Regions from separate parts of the Methylophaga sp. UBA678 genome, predicted to be linked through region 1. Evidence: predicted binding sites of a transcription regulator. Region 1 holds the regulator's gene; the other holds the start of a gene.
What was found. Region 1 encodes PhoB, which activates phosphate uptake and scavenging genes when phosphate is short. Its sites were predicted from a motif close to GNNTGTCATAAAACTGTCANAT; they were not measured.

Region 1 (8,558 bases):
TAAGCAATGTGCCATATATAAAGAGTATTAAGCCCAGTCCTTTATTAAGCTTGTTGAAATCTGTTGCATCGATATCAAGTCGGTTAAATGCACCAAGATAGACAGCTGAAACGATCAATAAGCCTCCCCATAAGCTCATGGTCAGCCAGCCGGGAATGATCCGTTCCAGCATCCAGATAGCTAAACCGAGCAGCAGTACACCAAAAATTGATTTGATAAAGAGCATCCAGTTACCGGCTTTGGGTAAGAGCTTACCAGCAGAAGTACCGATAATCAGAAGTGGTATACCCATGCCGATACTCAGCGAGAATAAGGCGAGACCGCCGAGAACAGGATCAGCATGCTGTCCGATAAAAATTAAGGTTCCGGCCAGTGGTGGAGCCAGGCAGGGACCAACAATCAAGCCCGACAATAAGCCCATTACAGCCACGCCCATCAATTTGCCACCTTGTTGTTTGTGACTGAGTTGATGTAAGCGATGCTGTACTGAGTGAGGAAGTTGAAGTTCGTATAAACCAAACATGGATAAAGCGAGGATAACGAATAGCGCACTAAAAGCGCTGATTATCCATGGGTTTTGGAACATCGCTTGTAAATTTTCACCCAACAAGCCTGTCACGACACCAGCGATTGTATAAGTGACAGACATGGCCAACACATACACTAATGATAAGGTGAAGGCTCTGCGTGTAGTGATATGCTCTCCCTCACCGACAATGATGCTGGATAAGATTGGGATCATTGGGAAAATGCAGGGTGTAAATGCCAGTAGCAGACCCAGACCGATAAAACCAAGGATGATTTGCCCCAGATTTTCCTGCTCGAGTTTTTGAGCGATACGGTCTTGCTCGGTAAGTTGGCTGGCAGCAGGCGGGTTGATACCTTGAATATCTTGTTCTACAGCGCCACTTATGGCGGGTAAAGCCAGGTCGATTTGTTGTTCGGAAGGCGGATAACAGATGCCAAATTTTTCAGAGCACCCCTGGAAAAGGGCCTTCAAGGTGAAGGTCACGGCTTCCTCCGGTCGTTGCTTTATCGGAATAATGACAGATAGGGCGTCATGATAAACTTCGACCAGACCAAAGGTCTCATCCTGTTTGTTTTCTCCTGCAGGAAAACTGATGTTGCCAAGCTTTATCTTGTCATTGCCGATGACATCAAACTGTAGTTTATCGCGGTATAGGTAGTTACCTTCCAGCACCTTCCAATGCGCCAAAATACTGTTGGCATCATTCACTTCTGCTCGAAATTGAAACGCCTCTTCTACAAGTGGCGGAACATCGTCGTTGTTACTGAAACCTAGACCATCAAAAAGGCTGCTGCGCGCATGTGCATTAAAAACGCTTAGCAGAAGTATAAAAAATAAAAATTTTTTCATCAGTCTCAAATGCTTGTCAGAAGGTTGTATAACTAGACAATCATAGCAGGCAATAGTTACATCAGTCTTGTTTGGGGTATGCCTTGTGTCACATTGCTGTAATAATTGCGCCGTTTTGGGTCGTTAAAAACGGAATGATCGTGGAAATCAAAGACATCCATAAAATTGAAAAACAGGCTTACAAGAAGAGTCATGGCGAATTAACCAGAATCGGCATGGCCCTTTTTTTTATGGTGGCCGTCTTAGGGTATAGCTTCATCACCAGTGGTGGTGTGCCTAATAATCTTTTTCTGGCGATAGCCACTGTTTTTGGCGCCTATATGGCCATGAATATTGGTGCTAATGACGTAGCCAATAATGTTGGCCCTGCGGTCGGTTCCAAAGCATTGACGATGACCGGCGCTATCATTATCGCGATGATCTTCGAGGCGAGTGGCGCCATCATTGCTGGTGGCGATGTGGTTTCCACGATTAAAAACGGCATCATCGATATCGATAAGTTTGGTCAGCAGAGTGACACGTTTATCTGGGCCATGATGGCAGCCTTATTAGCGGCTGCACTTTGGTTGAATATGGCGACTTTTGCTCGGGCGCCCGTCTCCACCACACACTCCATTGTCGGTGGGGTAATGGGGGCAGGTATTGCTGCTGCTGGATTTGAGATAGTGAACTGGGGCACGATGGGCGCCATTGTAGGATCGTGGATCATATCCCCTGTGATCGGTGGTGTCGTAGCTGCTGCCTTCTTATTTGCCATCAAAAAAACCATTATTTTTCAAGAAAATAAAATAGCTGCATCACTGAAATGGGTGCCCGTTTATGTCTCGATAATGGCATGGGCTTTTGTGACGTATTTGGTGTTAAAAGGTCTGAAGCATATTTGGCCGAAATTCTTAACCCTAATCAATGACTGGTTCTTCACCGTAGAAATCGTTGACAAACCAACTATGCTGCAAGCATCAACCATCGGCTTGATTCTGGCGATTATTTCATTTTTTCTAGTCAAAGCCTCATTGCGCCGTCGTTTGCCGAAATTAAACAATGATCGTGAAAGCATCAATATCCTGTTTACTATTCCGCTGATTTTTGCCGCAGCCTTATTGAGCTTTGCGCATGGTGCGAATGACGTTGCGAATGCGATTGGTCCGCTTGCGGCTATCCATGATGCCGTAATGACAGGAGGCATTAATGCTAAAGCAGGTATACCTTTTTGGGTAATGGCCGTAGGTGCTTTTGGTATTGCACTTGGCTTGGGACTCTATGGCCCGAGATTGATTCGCACAGTAGGCGGCGAAATCACTGAGCTCGATCAAATGCGTGCCTTTTCAATCGCCATGGCTGCTGCCATCACAGTGATTATTGCCAGCCAGCTTGGCTTACCGGTCAGCTCTACACATATTGCTATTGGTGGTGTGTTTGGGGTCGGTTTTTTACGCGAATGGATGGATAAGTCGAGTAGTCTGAAGCAGGAAATTGAGCGCGACAAACAAGAAATACAAGAAGAAAAACGTTTATTGAGTGCTTTACGTAGCGAGCTCAATATGCTGTTGGATAAAAAGCAAAAAACCGCGGCAGATTATCAACGTATCACACAATTATATAGTTCGATTGACCGCGAAAAAGATACGCTGAAAAAAGCGAAGAAAGTACTGAAGAAAGAAAAGAAAAGCTTATATGTCAAACGCGACATTGTAAGAAAAATTATTACAGCCTGGTTAATTACGGTGCCAGCGGCAGCTGTTTTATCGGCGTCATTATTTTATATGATTAAAGGAATTATGAATTAAAACAGGGATGTATGTGTTGACATAAAACTGTCATATAGCCACAGCTTCTGTTAAGAATCTGTGGCTTTTTTATTTTTTGATGGGTTTAATCCGTTGTTATGACAATAAAAATCACGCTTGTTACTAAAATGTCATAATTCAGAGGTAAGATAGCCCTTAATTATCGAAGCAAATAGTTGGACGAATTTTATGGCTACAAGCGTATTAGTGGTTGAAGATGATGCTGCCATCAGAGATATGTTGTCGTTTACCCTTAAGCAAGCAGGTCTAAGTTGTGTCTCAGTAGGTGATGCCGAGTCAGGTCTGGATGTCTTAAAAAATGATCAACCGGACATGATTTTATTGGATTGGATGTTACCCGGCATTGATGGCATAGAATTTATTCGTCGATTGCGTGCAAATGAGTTCCTGGCGAATATTCCAGTTATCATGCTTACCGCTAAAGGTGAGAGTGAAGATATGGTCAAAGGCCTGGCGGTAGGGGCTGATGATTACGTCAATAAACCTTTTTCTCCCCCCGAGCTGATTGCTCGCATCAAAGCGGTATTGCGTCGTTGCCAGCCACCAGAAAATGAAGATGCTCAGAAGTTACAGTTTGCGAATTTGGTACTGGATACAAAGAGTCACCGGGTGACGGTAGATGATGTGCGTGTTGAGTTAGGCCCAACCGAGTTTCGTTTACTGCACTTTTTTATGAAAAATCCTGAACGGGCGTATGGTCGATCGCAGTTACTCGATTACGTTTGGGGAGATACGGTATACATTGAAGAACGCACAGTCGATGTCCACATTCGCCGATTACGCAAAGCGCTGGAACCAACAGGTCATGATCAGTTTATCCAGACCGTCAGAGGTGTTGGCTATCGTTTTTCAGTCGATTAAGCGAACTGAATCATGCAATGGGATAATTGGCGACTGCTAACGCTTGTCAGTCTGGCAGGTTTTGTTGGGCTTTTGTTTGGTCAAATGATGGCTTTTATGTTTGTGGCCTCTTTGGCTTACGCTTTGTGGCTGCAGCATAATTGGTACAAACTCTGGTATTGGTTACAAAAACCTAAAAAGCGGCGCTCCCCCAGTGCGGAAGGCGTGATTGATGATGTTTGTCGTCAAATAGAACAAATGCGCCAACAAAACAGCAATCGCAAGAAAAAAATGACTGATTACCTCAAGCGGTTTCAGTCGGCTACCGCTGCCTTACCTGATGGCATTGTTGTTCTTGGTGAATATGGTGAGGTGGATTGGGCAAATCAGGCCGCCCGGGAATTATTAGGTGTGCGCTGGCCGCGTGATAATCATGTCAGGATTAATAATCTGATTCGCGAGCCTGCTTTTCAACAGCTTCTGGAAAATCATATTCATCTGGGCGGCACAGCAACAGTCAAATCACCCCTAAACGAAGATATTCAACTAGAGGTGAAATTAGTCAACTACATGGGATCAGGCCGGTTATTGATTGCTCGTGATATCACCCAAACAATCAAGCTACAGCGAATGCGGCGTGACTTTGTTGCCAATGTATCGCATGAACTAAAAACCCCGTTAACGGTATTGCGTGGATACCTAGAAGCATTCACAGAGGACACAGATTCGGAGCAGTGGAAGATGGCCCTCCCTGCTATGCGCCAGCAGAGTGAGCGCATGCATATGATGATCAAAGATTTATTGGTACTGTCGCAACTGGAAACAGGGGAGAAGTCCTTACGCAGAGTGCCAACGGATGTTGAAAAATTACTGCATTCAATTATCGAAGATGCCAAAGCATTGGAGCACTTTCATGACCATCAATTTAGCCTTAACCTAGAAACTGATAAATGGCTTGTGTGTGATTTAGGTGAAGTACGCAGCGCAGTATCAAATCTGGTCTTCAATGCTGTGAAATACACACCAGCAGGCTGCTCAGTGACACTGAGTTGGCGTGAAACTGACAATGGTGTGTGCATTGAGGTGGCTGATGAAGGGGAAGGGATTGCCGCTCATCATCTGGAGCGGTTAACAGAACGATTCTATCGTGTTGATAAAGGTCGAAGTAGTGACGCGGGTGGCACAGGACTTGGGCTCGCCATAGTAAAACATGTACTTCAGCGGCACGGTGCCAAGCTCATCATCAATAGTGAGCTTGGTAAGGGTAGCAGCTTTAAGTGCTGTTTCCCTGAAACGTCTGCGGTGGAGAAAATTCCGGTCTAAGTCGCTGGCAAGTAAACAATATTGCCGTTGTAACACAGTTGTCATATTACTTTCATATGCTTGTCACACGAAAAACTCATACTACCTAGCGCTTACGTTAATAACGTTGCTTTTTTTCTTATAATCTTTGGGAGTTGAACACTATGTTCAAGAAAAACCTTGCTCTGCTAGGTGCTGCAATGACAATGGCTTTCTCGCCGCTGACATTTGCGGGTGATGTCGATCCTGCTTTACCTGACTATGAAAAAGTGAGTGGTATTTCAGGTAGCTTGTCGAGTGTTGGTTCAGACACGTTGGCGAATTTGATGACCATGTGGGCCGAAGAGTTCAAACGTGAATATCCAAATGTCAGTATTCAAATTCAGGCTGCGGGTTCTTCAACAGCGCCACCTGCCTTGACTGAAGGCACGTCTAATTTTGGTCCAATGAGCCGTAAAATGAAAGACAAAGAAGACGCGGCTTTTGAAGCGAAATATGGTTATAAAGCAACGCCAATTCGTGTGGCAATTGATGCGCTGGCTGTGTATGTACACAAAGACAACCCAATCGATGGTCTGACAATTCCTCAAGTTGATGCGATTTTCTCTGCAACACGTACATGTGGTTATCCAGAAGACATCACTAACTGGAGTCAGTTAGGTCAGGATTTAGGTAATATTCAGTTATACGGACGTAACTCAGTTTCTGGTACATACGGTTATTTTAAAGATAATGCGCTTTGTAAAGGTGACTACAAAAACAGTGTGAATGAGCAGCCAGGTTCTGCTTCTGTTGTTCAAGGTGTGACTAAATCACTGAACGGTATCGGTTACTCAGGTATTGGTTATAAAACGTCTGGCGTTAAGGCTCTGGCATTAGCAAAAGAAGAAGGTGGCAAAATGACACCAGCTACATTAGACAATGCAGCTAATGGTTCATACCCGCTTTCACGTTACCTGTACGTTTACATCAACAAAGCGCCTAACAAACCTTTGGCACCAATTGATCGTGAATTCGTTAAAATGATTTTGTCTAAAGTGGGTCAAAAAGTAGTCGTCAAAGATGGCTATATTCCACTTCCAGATGCCGTTGTTGAAAAAGAATTGCAAAAGCTGCAATAGAGCAAGCCTTTGCAGATACGAGAGAAGCGCCCCGTTTTTACGGGGCGTTTTTTCTAAATTTATCGCTAAATACACTCCAAATCAGTATGTTTAGCAATGAAGAAAGCAAAAAAATAAACTTAAGTGGTATGGCTAGATGCAAGAACAAACAGTCGAGAATAGTGTATTACCAGCGCCTGGTTCCAAGGTAGCAAAGCGCCGCCGTGCCTGGCGTGAAACCAAAGACCGCGTAGCCAAATATGGCGTGGCGGTAGGTGGTATATCGGTCATCCTCGCCATTGTGCTGATTTTCTTCTATCTACTTTATGTTGTGATGCCGTTATTCCAAGGCGCCAGCCTCAACACGGAAGCTACCTATCACAGCGATACAAAGCAGCCAGTGTTTTTATCCTTGAATGAATACAACACCGTGGCCATGGCAGTGAATGGTGATGGTGGTGTCCGTTTTTTTGAGGCAAAAAACGGCAAGACGATGAATGAAGTCAGCTTGCCTCTGGAAGGAAAAGTAATCAGTAGCGTCAGTGCCGGCGCAGCCACTACCGGAGTATTCAGTTATGGCTTTGCTGATGGCCATGCTTTAGTGTTCAAAGAGCGTTATAAGGTCACGTATCCAACCGGAACACAGCGAGTAATTGTGCCTGAAATCACTTATCCGCTGGGTGAAAAGCATCTCCTTATAGATGCTCAGGGTCAGGCGATTGATTTACTCTCCGTTCAGAGTTACGAAGATAAAACGACTTTTGCCGCTTACACTGAAGACAAACGTTTAGTTTTAAAACGTTTTGAAAAAGAAGCTAATTTTCTTGATGACACACAGTTCACTATCAAGGAAGAGGCACATGAGATTGTGGTTGAAGGCGCTAGTCAGCTGACTAAGGTTAAGCTCGATATTGATCAGCGTGAACTTTATCTGGTCGATGATAAAGGGTTTGTTTATTACTACGACGTACAGAATCTCAATAAGCCACGACTGATTCAGAAAATCAAAGCCGTACCGACAGGGGTCGATATCACTAGCTTTGAGTTCCTCACGGGCGGTATTTCAGTCCTGATAGGTCGTAGTGACGGTCAGATTGATCAATGGTTTCCTGTCAGAGACAAAGACAATAACTACACATTACATAATGTGCGTAGTTTCGATGCACAAAGCAGTCCGATTATTGCCATCGCACCAGAACAGGCCCGTAAAGGCTTTGTCACGCTGGATGAGAGCGGCCACTTAGGTATTTACCACACTACCGCTCATCGCACGCTACTGGTTGAGCCTTATGTTGATAATAATGCCGTTATTGCTTTATCACCTCGGGCCAATGGTCTTATCAGCTTCACCAATAAAGGTGATGTCAGGTTGCTGGATATTGATAATGAACATCCTGATATCTCATGGCATTCCTTATGGGAGAAAGTCTGGTATGAAAGCCGTGATAAACCAGAATATATTTGGCAGTCCTCTTCGGCCAGTAATGACTTCGAACCTAAATTCAGTTTAACGCCGCTAACCTTCGGCACCATTAAGGCTGCTTTCTACGCGATGCTGGTGGCAGTGCCACTCGCTATCATGGGCGCTATTTTCACTGCTTATTTCATGTCGCCACGGATGCGCAGCTTTGTGAAACCGACTATTGAAATAATGGAGGCATTACCAACCGTTATTTTAGGGTTTTTAGCGGGCCTCTGGTTAGCCCCATTGGTCGAAGATCAACTACCGGGTGTTTTTACCTTACTGTTTATGTTGCCCATCATGATTATTTTGACCGCCTGGGGCTGGACGAAACTTCCCAAGCACTGGCGTGAGCGTATCCCGGATGGTTGGGAGCCTGCGATCTTAATTCCTATCGTGCTGCTGGTGGGGTATGTCTCCATGGCTTCAAGTGGCGCAATTGAATTATGGTTATTTGATGGCAATATGCCGCAATTCCTGAATGAAATGGGTATTGATTATGACCAACGAAATTCATTAGTTGTGGGCTTGGTGATGGGCTTCGCTGTCATTCCAACCATCTTTTCAATTACTGAAGACGCTATTTTTGGTGTACCAAAGCATTTAACTATTGGTTCTTTAGCGCTAGGTGCCACGCCATGGCAAACCATGACACGTGTGGTGCTGCT
Region 2 (8,558 bases), on a different contig from region 1:
GAAACTAATACCGATGCAACGTGTTGGTAAAGTCGAAGAAGTCGCAGCGACGGTGAGTTTTTTAATGTCAGAAGGTGCTGCCTATATTACGCGCCAAGTCATTTCAGTGAATGGTGGAATGGTCTGATGAAACGCGTAGTTGTAACAGGCGTAGCGGGTTTTTCGCCTATAGGAAATGATTGGGCCACTATTCGCCATCACCTGGAAACGATGACAACGGGGATTTGCCGCATTGATGAGTGGGATAAATATGCTGAGTTAAATACGCGCCTTGGTGCACCGGTACGAGACTTCGAAATGCCTGCGCATTATAAGCGTAAGGATTTACGCAGTATGGGGCGAGTGGCTAAATTAGCCGTTTTGAGTACCGAGCTCGCACTAGAGAAGGCTGGTCTTCTTAAAGATCCTATTCTTCATAGTGGTGAGGTTGGTGTGGCATATGGCTCTTCGGCTGGTGATACCGGTGCTGTCGCCGATTTTGGCAATATGCTATTGAATCACTCATGCGAAGGACTGAATGCAAACTCCTATATTAAAATGATGGCGCATACCTCTCCCGTGAATATCGGTATCTATTTTGGTTTGCGAGGTCGTGTATTAACAACATCAAGTGCCTGTACTTCTGGGAGTCAGGCCATTGGCTATGCTTATGAAGCCATCAAAGCCGGCCAACAGACAATTATGATTGCGGGTGGCTGTGAGGCGTTATGTGCTACTGAGGCCGCAGTCTTTGACACTTTATATGCCACCAGTATTAAGAATGATACACCGCATTTATCTCCCAGACCTTTTGATAAAGACAGAGATGGTCTGGTAATTGGCGAAGGTGCCTGTACCTTGATTTTAGAAGAGCTGGAACATGCACAAGCCAGAGGTGCGACTATTTATGCTGAGCTGATTGGTTTCGGCACAAATTCGGATGGCAGTCATGTGACTCAGCCTTCAGCTGCTACCATGCAAAAGGCCATAGAATTAGCGCTACAAGATGCCGCTATTGAGCCTGAAAATATTGGCTATATCAGTGCTCATGGAACGGCTACCGATCGTGGAGACATTGCTGAAACCACGGCAACCGAAGCCGTGTTTGGTTCCAGTACGCCGATAAGCTCATTTAAAAGTTATACTGGTCATACATTAGGTGCGTGTGGTGCATTAGAAGCCTGGGTCGCTATTGAAATGATGAACAGTGATTGGTTTCATGCGACGGCAAATCTGGATGAAGTCGATCCCGATTGTGGCACGCTGGATTACATCATGAATGCTCCCAGGCAAATTCATACCGATTATGTGATGTCTAATAACTTTGCATTTGGCGGTATTAACACGTCACTTATTTTTCAACGATGGAACTAAAAGGATAACTCATGACTTTAGGGAAGAAGCTTATTCCATTACTATTCACCGCACTTTCAATGAATGCTGTGGCTTATCAGAGTAAAGATGAGCAGATTGATGCAGTATTAAATGTGGTGCAAACAGGTTCACAAGAACGCAAAGAGACTGTCCTGGAACGTTTACAGTGGTCAGGTATTTCAGATCCTCGCTTATATGATGTGTTGGAAGCCGATTTATTGGCAAATTACCAAGAAAAGCTATATGACTCAGATAAGCGTAATTTGATGGCCTATGAGGTAAGAGCGCTGGGATACAGTGGGAACCCAAAATACACATCGACGCTTGAACTGTTAGCAAAAAAAGCGGCGGAGTCAAAAGTTAAACGACATGCCAAAAAGGCCTTGAGCGACTTAAGTACTTATATTTCGGTCCAGCGTCAGTTAAGTCATGTGGTAATCGAACAACCGGAAAAACCGTTTGAAGTTCAGATGTATATGCGGATGATACAAACGGGTGATAGCTACACACAGCGACTGGCCGCGCGAGCTTCTTTTCATGAAAATATTCATGACCCTGAACTTATGGCTTTATTTACTGAGCAGTTAGAGAGCATGTACATGAACCCTGGTTTGGATGCCTTGGGGCAAGATACGGCCGCCTGGATCTGTAAAGTGCTTAAACAAGACTCTGGACATGAAGCTCTGTTGGCGGAAGTAGCTGAGAAGACGCCACATCGAAAAATTCAAAAATATGCTAAGTAACTGGAGTAAGCCCTTTTTTCTACATAACTGTTTGCCCAGAGACAACTTCATTTAAAGAGTGCTGAGATGAGTGACAAAGATTCTGAAGAGATGGTTGTAGAGTTCACGCCTCTGGAAAAGATCGAAGAGCTCTATAATGAGCTGCTTGATTGGTATGGTGAGGCTGATAGTAAAGAACTTAGAGTGGCAGCCAAATTATTGTTAGTTGCTTTGGAAAAGTTTGCTATTCATGGTGGTAATCAGTGGCATGACCTGGTCAGTGAATATATCGATATTCTTCGTAAAGATCCGGAGAAGTTTCAAAGAATTATTGAATCCAATCGCGGTGAATTAAAAGAAAAAACGTCTACGACCCGTTATCACTAGCTAATTTTTCAAAAAAGATTGTCTTTTTTGCTCGTCTTTCAGCAACTTGGCAAATTTACGTGTTTGTTTTGGCAGATAAATAAAATCGTCGACTAATGATTTCTTACGACGTTTTTTGGTCAGTTCAGCAGGCTCGAAAAAATGTCTGGCATTCTCGTAAGACAACACAAACGGCTGATAGCCCTCATGCATCAGTAAATAACTCATGATGAGTGAACCTGTACGATGATTGCCTTCCAGAAACAGTTGAGGCTGACTCAGTATATTGGTGAATAAACCGGCCGTTCGCTTCCAAATATTGGTGTGTTGATTGAGTGCCAACCAGTCCATAAGCTGACCAATACCACCATTACGTGCTGCGTAGAAGTGGGCTTTTGTTGCTTTAAATTGATGTTGAGATTCTTCTTCAGATATTGATGAAGTGTGATAAAGCACTATGTGATTAAGTTCTAACAGTAAATGTGAATTACCCATGGCGAAAAGATCAATGTCATTCGCCAGATAAAAATCTATCTTGGCGTAGCCGGCAACAATGTTTTCAATCACTTCATTAGATGGTGGTGTTCTCTGAACGGTGAGGGTTTTATTAATCTTATCAAAGTGTTTTTGCGTATCAAGCAGACGTGATCTGACAGCGCTAATATTGAGTCGAGCAATATTGCCTGTCAGATCATGTTGTGTCGCACTGTGAACAGCATTAAGTGATGATGAACCCATAATAATGGTTTAGATTAACTAAACTCACCTCGCACATACTGTTTGGTTAATAACTGTTGAGGATCTTCAAAAATCTTTTTGGTGTCGTCCATTTCAACCAGATAACCAGTACGGCCACCTTGTGAAATATCTACACCCAGAAATGCTGTTGTATCAGCCACACGCATGGCTTGTTGCATATTGTGTGTGACTAAAGCCACGCTGTAGTGTTGTTTCAGTTCTACCATCAACTCTTCGATCTGACGCGTGGCAATCGGGTCTAGAGCTGAACAAGGTTCATCCATTAATAACACATCAGGTTCTGTGGCAATGGCCCTGGCAATACACAAACGTTGTTGCTGACCACCTGATAAAGATAATCCGCTGTTTTTCAATTTATCTTTGACATCATTCCAGATAGCCGCACGTTTTAGTGCTTTAACGACCATCTCTTCCTCATCGCCTTTGTAACCGTTTAGTCTCAGGCCAAAGGCAACATTATCGTAAATGCTCATAGAAAAAGGATTAGGTAACTGGAACACCATGCCGATATAACGTCTGACGATGACTGCATCGACCTTTTTGCTGTAGATATCATGTTTGTGATACTGGATATGACCTTCAAAACGAAATGAGTCGATCAGATCATTCATACGATTCATGCTGCGTAGAACGGTACTTTTTCCGCAACCTGATGGACCAATAAAGCCGGTGACTTTATTTTTTTCAATAGGAATAGTGGTGTCTCTGACCGCTCTGAAGTCACCATAGTAGATATTTTTTACATGGCAATCTAAAACAACAGGGCCTTTTGGCACGTACTTTTCAGCAATAAATTCAGCGGTATCGATTTGCATATTCATAGGTTTTCCTTACGTTATTCTTTAAATTTCGATCTGCCGACAACGCGGGCCAGAATATTGAAAAAGAGGACGAGTATTACAAGTACCAGAGAGGCTGCCCAGGCAAGCTCAATCTGATTCTCAAACGGCATGCCGGAGAAGTTGTAAATCAAAATGGATAAAGAGGCTGTTGGCTCTGCCAGTTCAGCCATGTAGTAATTACTAAACAAGGCAGTAAACAGTAACGGAGCTGACTCACCCGCGGCACCTGCTACAGCCAATATCACACCGGTCAAAATGCCGGGTAATGCTGTAGGTAAAACCACTTTTAATATGACTTGTGTACGCGTACACCCCATGCCAAACGCAGCATCTTTCATTTTTTGTGGTACTTGTTTCATGGCTTCTTCTGCTGCCAAAGTCACCGTAGGTAACATCAGAACAGCTAAGGCCACACCACCCGCCCAGGCAGAATAAGTGCCGGTTGTAATAACGATAACGGCATAAACAAAGACACCCGCCAGGATTGAAGGAAAGCCTGTAAGTACCTTGGCTAAAAAGCGTGAGATGGTTGCTATTTTGCTGGAAGGGTTAAGTATTGATAAATACAGTGCTGCCATGATTCCAATTGGAATACTGATGGCCGAGGCAATACCCACCATAGTTAATGTACCGACAATGGCGTTACCAAAGCCACCACCCATTTCAAAACCAGCGGGTGGTAGGGCGGTAATCGCTTCCATATCCAGTCTGGCGCCACCTTGAGCGAGCAGCATATAAATCACTGAAAAGAGGGGAATACTGGCTAAAACAGCTAACAGCCAAACTAAGGTTGTCAAAAAATAGTTTTTTAATGCTCTGACTTCAAAAATATTTTTTTCCAGAGCCGGTAACTCAATTCTTGGTGGCAACACCTGCTCTTCTAATTGTATTTGACTCATTTTTTACCCTCAAACTTACGCATGGTGTATTGCTGTACTGCCAAACCGACAACGTTGACCATAAAGGTGATGACCAGTAGAACCAGTGCGGCATACATTAAAGCCTGTATTTCGATTTCACCTGCTTCAGGGAAAGTAGAAGCAAGAAGTGACGCTAAGGTATTGGCCGGAGCAAACAGTGAGACATCGATATTGTTGACGTTACCAATCAACATGGCGAGCGCCATGGTTTCACCAAGAGCGCGACCGAATCCAAGCACTAAACCAGCCAAAATGCCGGAAGAGGCTGTAGGGAGCATTACTTTTAAAATGACTTCCCACTTGGTAGCACCCATACCGTAAGCGGCTTCTTTCACTTTGTAGGGGATACGGCGGAAAGCATCTGCAGAAATCGCTGCTACGGTAGGTAAAATCATAATAGCGAGTACCAATGCCGCAGGAGCAAGACCTGGACCACTCAACTCTGTGCCAAATAGGGGAAACCAGCCTAAGGTGTCATGTAACCACTCAGCGCCAGGTCTTATCAATGGAATCAGTACATAAATGCCCCATAAACCATAAACAACAGAGGGGATAGCTGCTAACAATTCGATGACGGTTCTGAAAATCATTTCGAACTTAGCGTGTACAAATCCTTGAGTCAGGAAGATCGCTATTGAAACACCTAATAAACCACCCAGAAGTAAAGCTAAGAGCGAACTATATAATGTGCCCCAAATTTCAGGTAACACACCAAACACCCCTTGGTTGGTATCCCATGTAGTACCAGTAATAAAGCCAAGGCCATGTGTTTTGATGGCCGGTAATGCCTGTGAACCTAATTCAAAAACGATATAGGCAACCAAAAGGACAATGGATAGGGCGCAAAAATAAGCAAAAGAGCGAAATACCGAGTCTTTTAAGTAATCCGTCGATGATGGCGGAGCAGACAGTGTTTTATCACTACTGGCTTCTTTAAATGGATCGTAAACCATGTGCGTTCCTATCAATTATTCATTCGTGTTTTTAAACATGTTTTATGGCGTGTAAAAACAGAGAAAATGCTGCAAGGACTTTCCAGCCTTGCAGCATTTTTTATCTCAGTTTTCAACTGATGTGATTACTTGATCATTTTCGCTGCGTTGCGAACTTTCTCAACCACGTTTTCAGGTAGTGGGATATAACCCATTGCTTCAGATGATTCTTGACCTGTTGTTACCATGTACTCGATTAAGTCACGTAAAGCTTTTGCTTTATCATCTTCTTGATCTTTGTAGACCAACAACCATGTGAACGAGGCGATTGGGTAAGCATCTTCACCAGCAGGGTCAGTAGACCAAGCACGTAAATCAGGTACATCACTACCTGGTAAATTACCTTCTGGGAAGGTTGTTGTTGCTAATGCGGCAGCACCTGTTTCACCACCGGCTTCAACGAATTTACCTTTTTGGTTTTCAAGAATAGCGGTTGGCATTTTGGTTAATTTTGCAAAGCCATATTCAATGTAACCAATTGAACCAGGCGTTTGTTTGATAGTCGCTGTCACACCATCATTTTTTGGCGCTTTAACGATTAATGCAGAAGAAGGCCAGTTAGGTGATTTAGCTGCACCGATAGTTTCTTTAAATTCTGCATTGATGGCAGACAAGTGATTGGTGTAAACATAACTTGTACCACTTGAGTCAGAGCGAACGACTACAGTGATTTTTTCGTCAGGTAATTTAACACCTGGGTTGGCTGCTTGGATTTTTGGGTCATTCCATTGAGTGATTTTGCCCATGAAAATCGCTGGGTAAACATCACGTGGCAGTTTTAATTCTTTAACACCTTCCAGGTTGTAAGACAGAACCACTTCACCGGCTGTCATTGGTAACAGAATTGCACCTTTTTTGACTTGCTCGATTTCGCTGTCTTTCATCGCGGCGTCACTCGCTGCAAAGTCAACTGTTTCATTGATGAAATCACGAATACCTGCGCCACTACCTTTAGATTGGTAATCTACACGCACACCATCAGTTTGCTTGCTGTAATCTTTAAACCATTTGTTATAAAGAGGGGCTGGAAAACTGGCACCAGAACCGTTCAACTTCAGTTCGGCATGTGCAGCAGTTGATGACATCGCACCAACAAGGGCAGTGATAAGAAAAACTGACTTTGCATTTTTTGCAAATAGTTTCATAGAAACTCCTGACTAGTTAATTAAGCAATAAAAATCTTTAACTCGAACAGAGTATCGGTCTTAAGTTAAAGATTTATGACAAAAGCAAATTTAGTCAGAATTTTTTATATCAGTAGAAGGTTGTATCTAATAATTTATATTAAAATCAATTATCTATAGATCTTTTTGCTTATTAATAATGTATCAATGTCAGTTTTTTTAATTCGTCTCTTTTCACAAAATGGATAAATTAAAGTGACATTATGACTAAATAGAGCGTCATTATTAGGGACTCTATAGTCTTAATAGCAGTATTGTTACTTCTACTGAATTGCAAACATAAGTAATCTGAAGGCAATCCAGACAAAGCCAATAGTTGTAATAATAAAGCTCAATGCTGAGAATATTTTCCAGATAGTTTTATTCCAGAAATAGATATCAAAAGCGGCAATCACAAAAATGGTTGGGTTAGTGAATCCGCCAATGGCGACACAAAGACAGGCGAACTTTGATAACTCAATATCGGCCCCAGTCGCAGCACCATAAAAAACCTAAGCTGAATAATGCCATGAGTGCATAATCTACGTGAGCCCTGATCATGGTTTTGTAATCGACTAAAAAGTCGCCGTCTATCCCTTTGATGGGAAACCATCTGGCAAATGTCATTAACCATGCCGATAGAATCAATGCTGCAATCATAGCAACAGCACCTATTAATAAAACATTCATTTCTCTCTCCTTTGTATTGGAGAGCATATTAAAAATGATTACATAGCTGGCTGCAGCTGATAATTACCCCAGATTTTCAGGTAAATAGCCCATTATCTCTACATAGCGGTTAGTCGCATGCGATTGGAGCTTTGTGTCGCTAGAGGAGCGGAGGGGAGTTTAGTAGAAAAAGTAGCACCATTAGCTCTCTCAATTTGAACGTCGAAAATAGTTTTGTTTCGGCTTTTATGATGGTGGGATTCAAACATTCGCTAAGAAACATGACATGACTCGAACAATGCCCATTTTTGCTACTGAGATATAAACGCTGCCATTAAACTTATTGCTCACATTGTGATTTTTTTCATGGAGTTAATATGCGTTTTTCTTATTTTTTTATTCCTTTAGCATTTGCCTTACCTAACTTAGCAAGTGCCAATACTTGTGAAGTAGAAATTACTGCGGGTGATTCATGGTCATACAACACTAAGACAATCACTGTGCCATCTGATTGTGATGAATTTACTGTCAATTTCACGCATACAGGTAAGCTATCTAAAGATGGGCTTGGTCATAACTGGGTATTAGCCAAGACTTCAGATGTGAATGCCATTGCTCAAGCCGGTGCACCAGAAGGGCTCGAAAATGATTTCCTTCCAAAGAATGATGAGCGTGTGCTCGCATTCACACCGATCATCGGTGGCGGTGAAAGTGCCTCAACAACCTTTAAAACGAGTGTGTTAAATAAAAATGAGGACTATAGCTTTTTCTG

Region 2: the regulator PhoB is predicted to act here: its motif matches at 7,162-7,183, upstream of pstS (phosphate ABC transporter substrate-binding protein PstS).

The regions. Positions count from the first base shown of each region.
Region 1 is NZ_DBNG01000018.1:102,485-111,042, reverse strand. Features, by position in the region: gene dsbD (protein-disulfide reductase DsbD) at 1-1,378, opposite strand, end outside; gene B3014_RS10060 (inorganic phosphate transporter) at 1,519-3,165, shown strand; gene phoB (phosphate regulon transcriptional regulator PhoB) at 3,355-4,047, shown strand; gene phoR (phosphate regulon sensor histidine kinase PhoR) at 4,060-5,349, shown strand; gene B3014_RS10045 (PstS family phosphate ABC transporter substrate-binding protein) at 5,493-6,449, shown strand; gene B3014_RS10040 (ABC transporter permease subunit) at 6,586-8,558, shown strand, end outside.
Region 2 is NZ_DBNG01000024.1:111,582-120,139, forward strand. Features, by position in the region: gene B3014_RS12320 (3-ketoacyl-ACP reductase FabG2) at 1-127, shown strand, start outside; gene B3014_RS12325 (beta-ketoacyl-ACP synthase) at 127-1,353, shown strand; gene B3014_RS12330 (hypothetical protein) at 1,365-2,096, shown strand; gene B3014_RS12335 (hypothetical protein) at 2,163-2,462, shown strand; gene B3014_RS12340 (hypothetical protein) at 2,463-3,179, opposite strand; gene pstB (phosphate ABC transporter ATP-binding protein PstB) at 3,194-4,015, opposite strand; gene pstA (phosphate ABC transporter permease PstA) at 4,036-4,941, opposite strand; gene pstC (phosphate ABC transporter permease subunit PstC) at 4,938-5,915, opposite strand; gene pstS (phosphate ABC transporter substrate-binding protein PstS) at 6,041-7,099, opposite strand; gene B3014_RS12365 (hypothetical protein) at 7,595-7,807, opposite strand; gene azu (azurin) at 8,164-8,558, shown strand, end outside.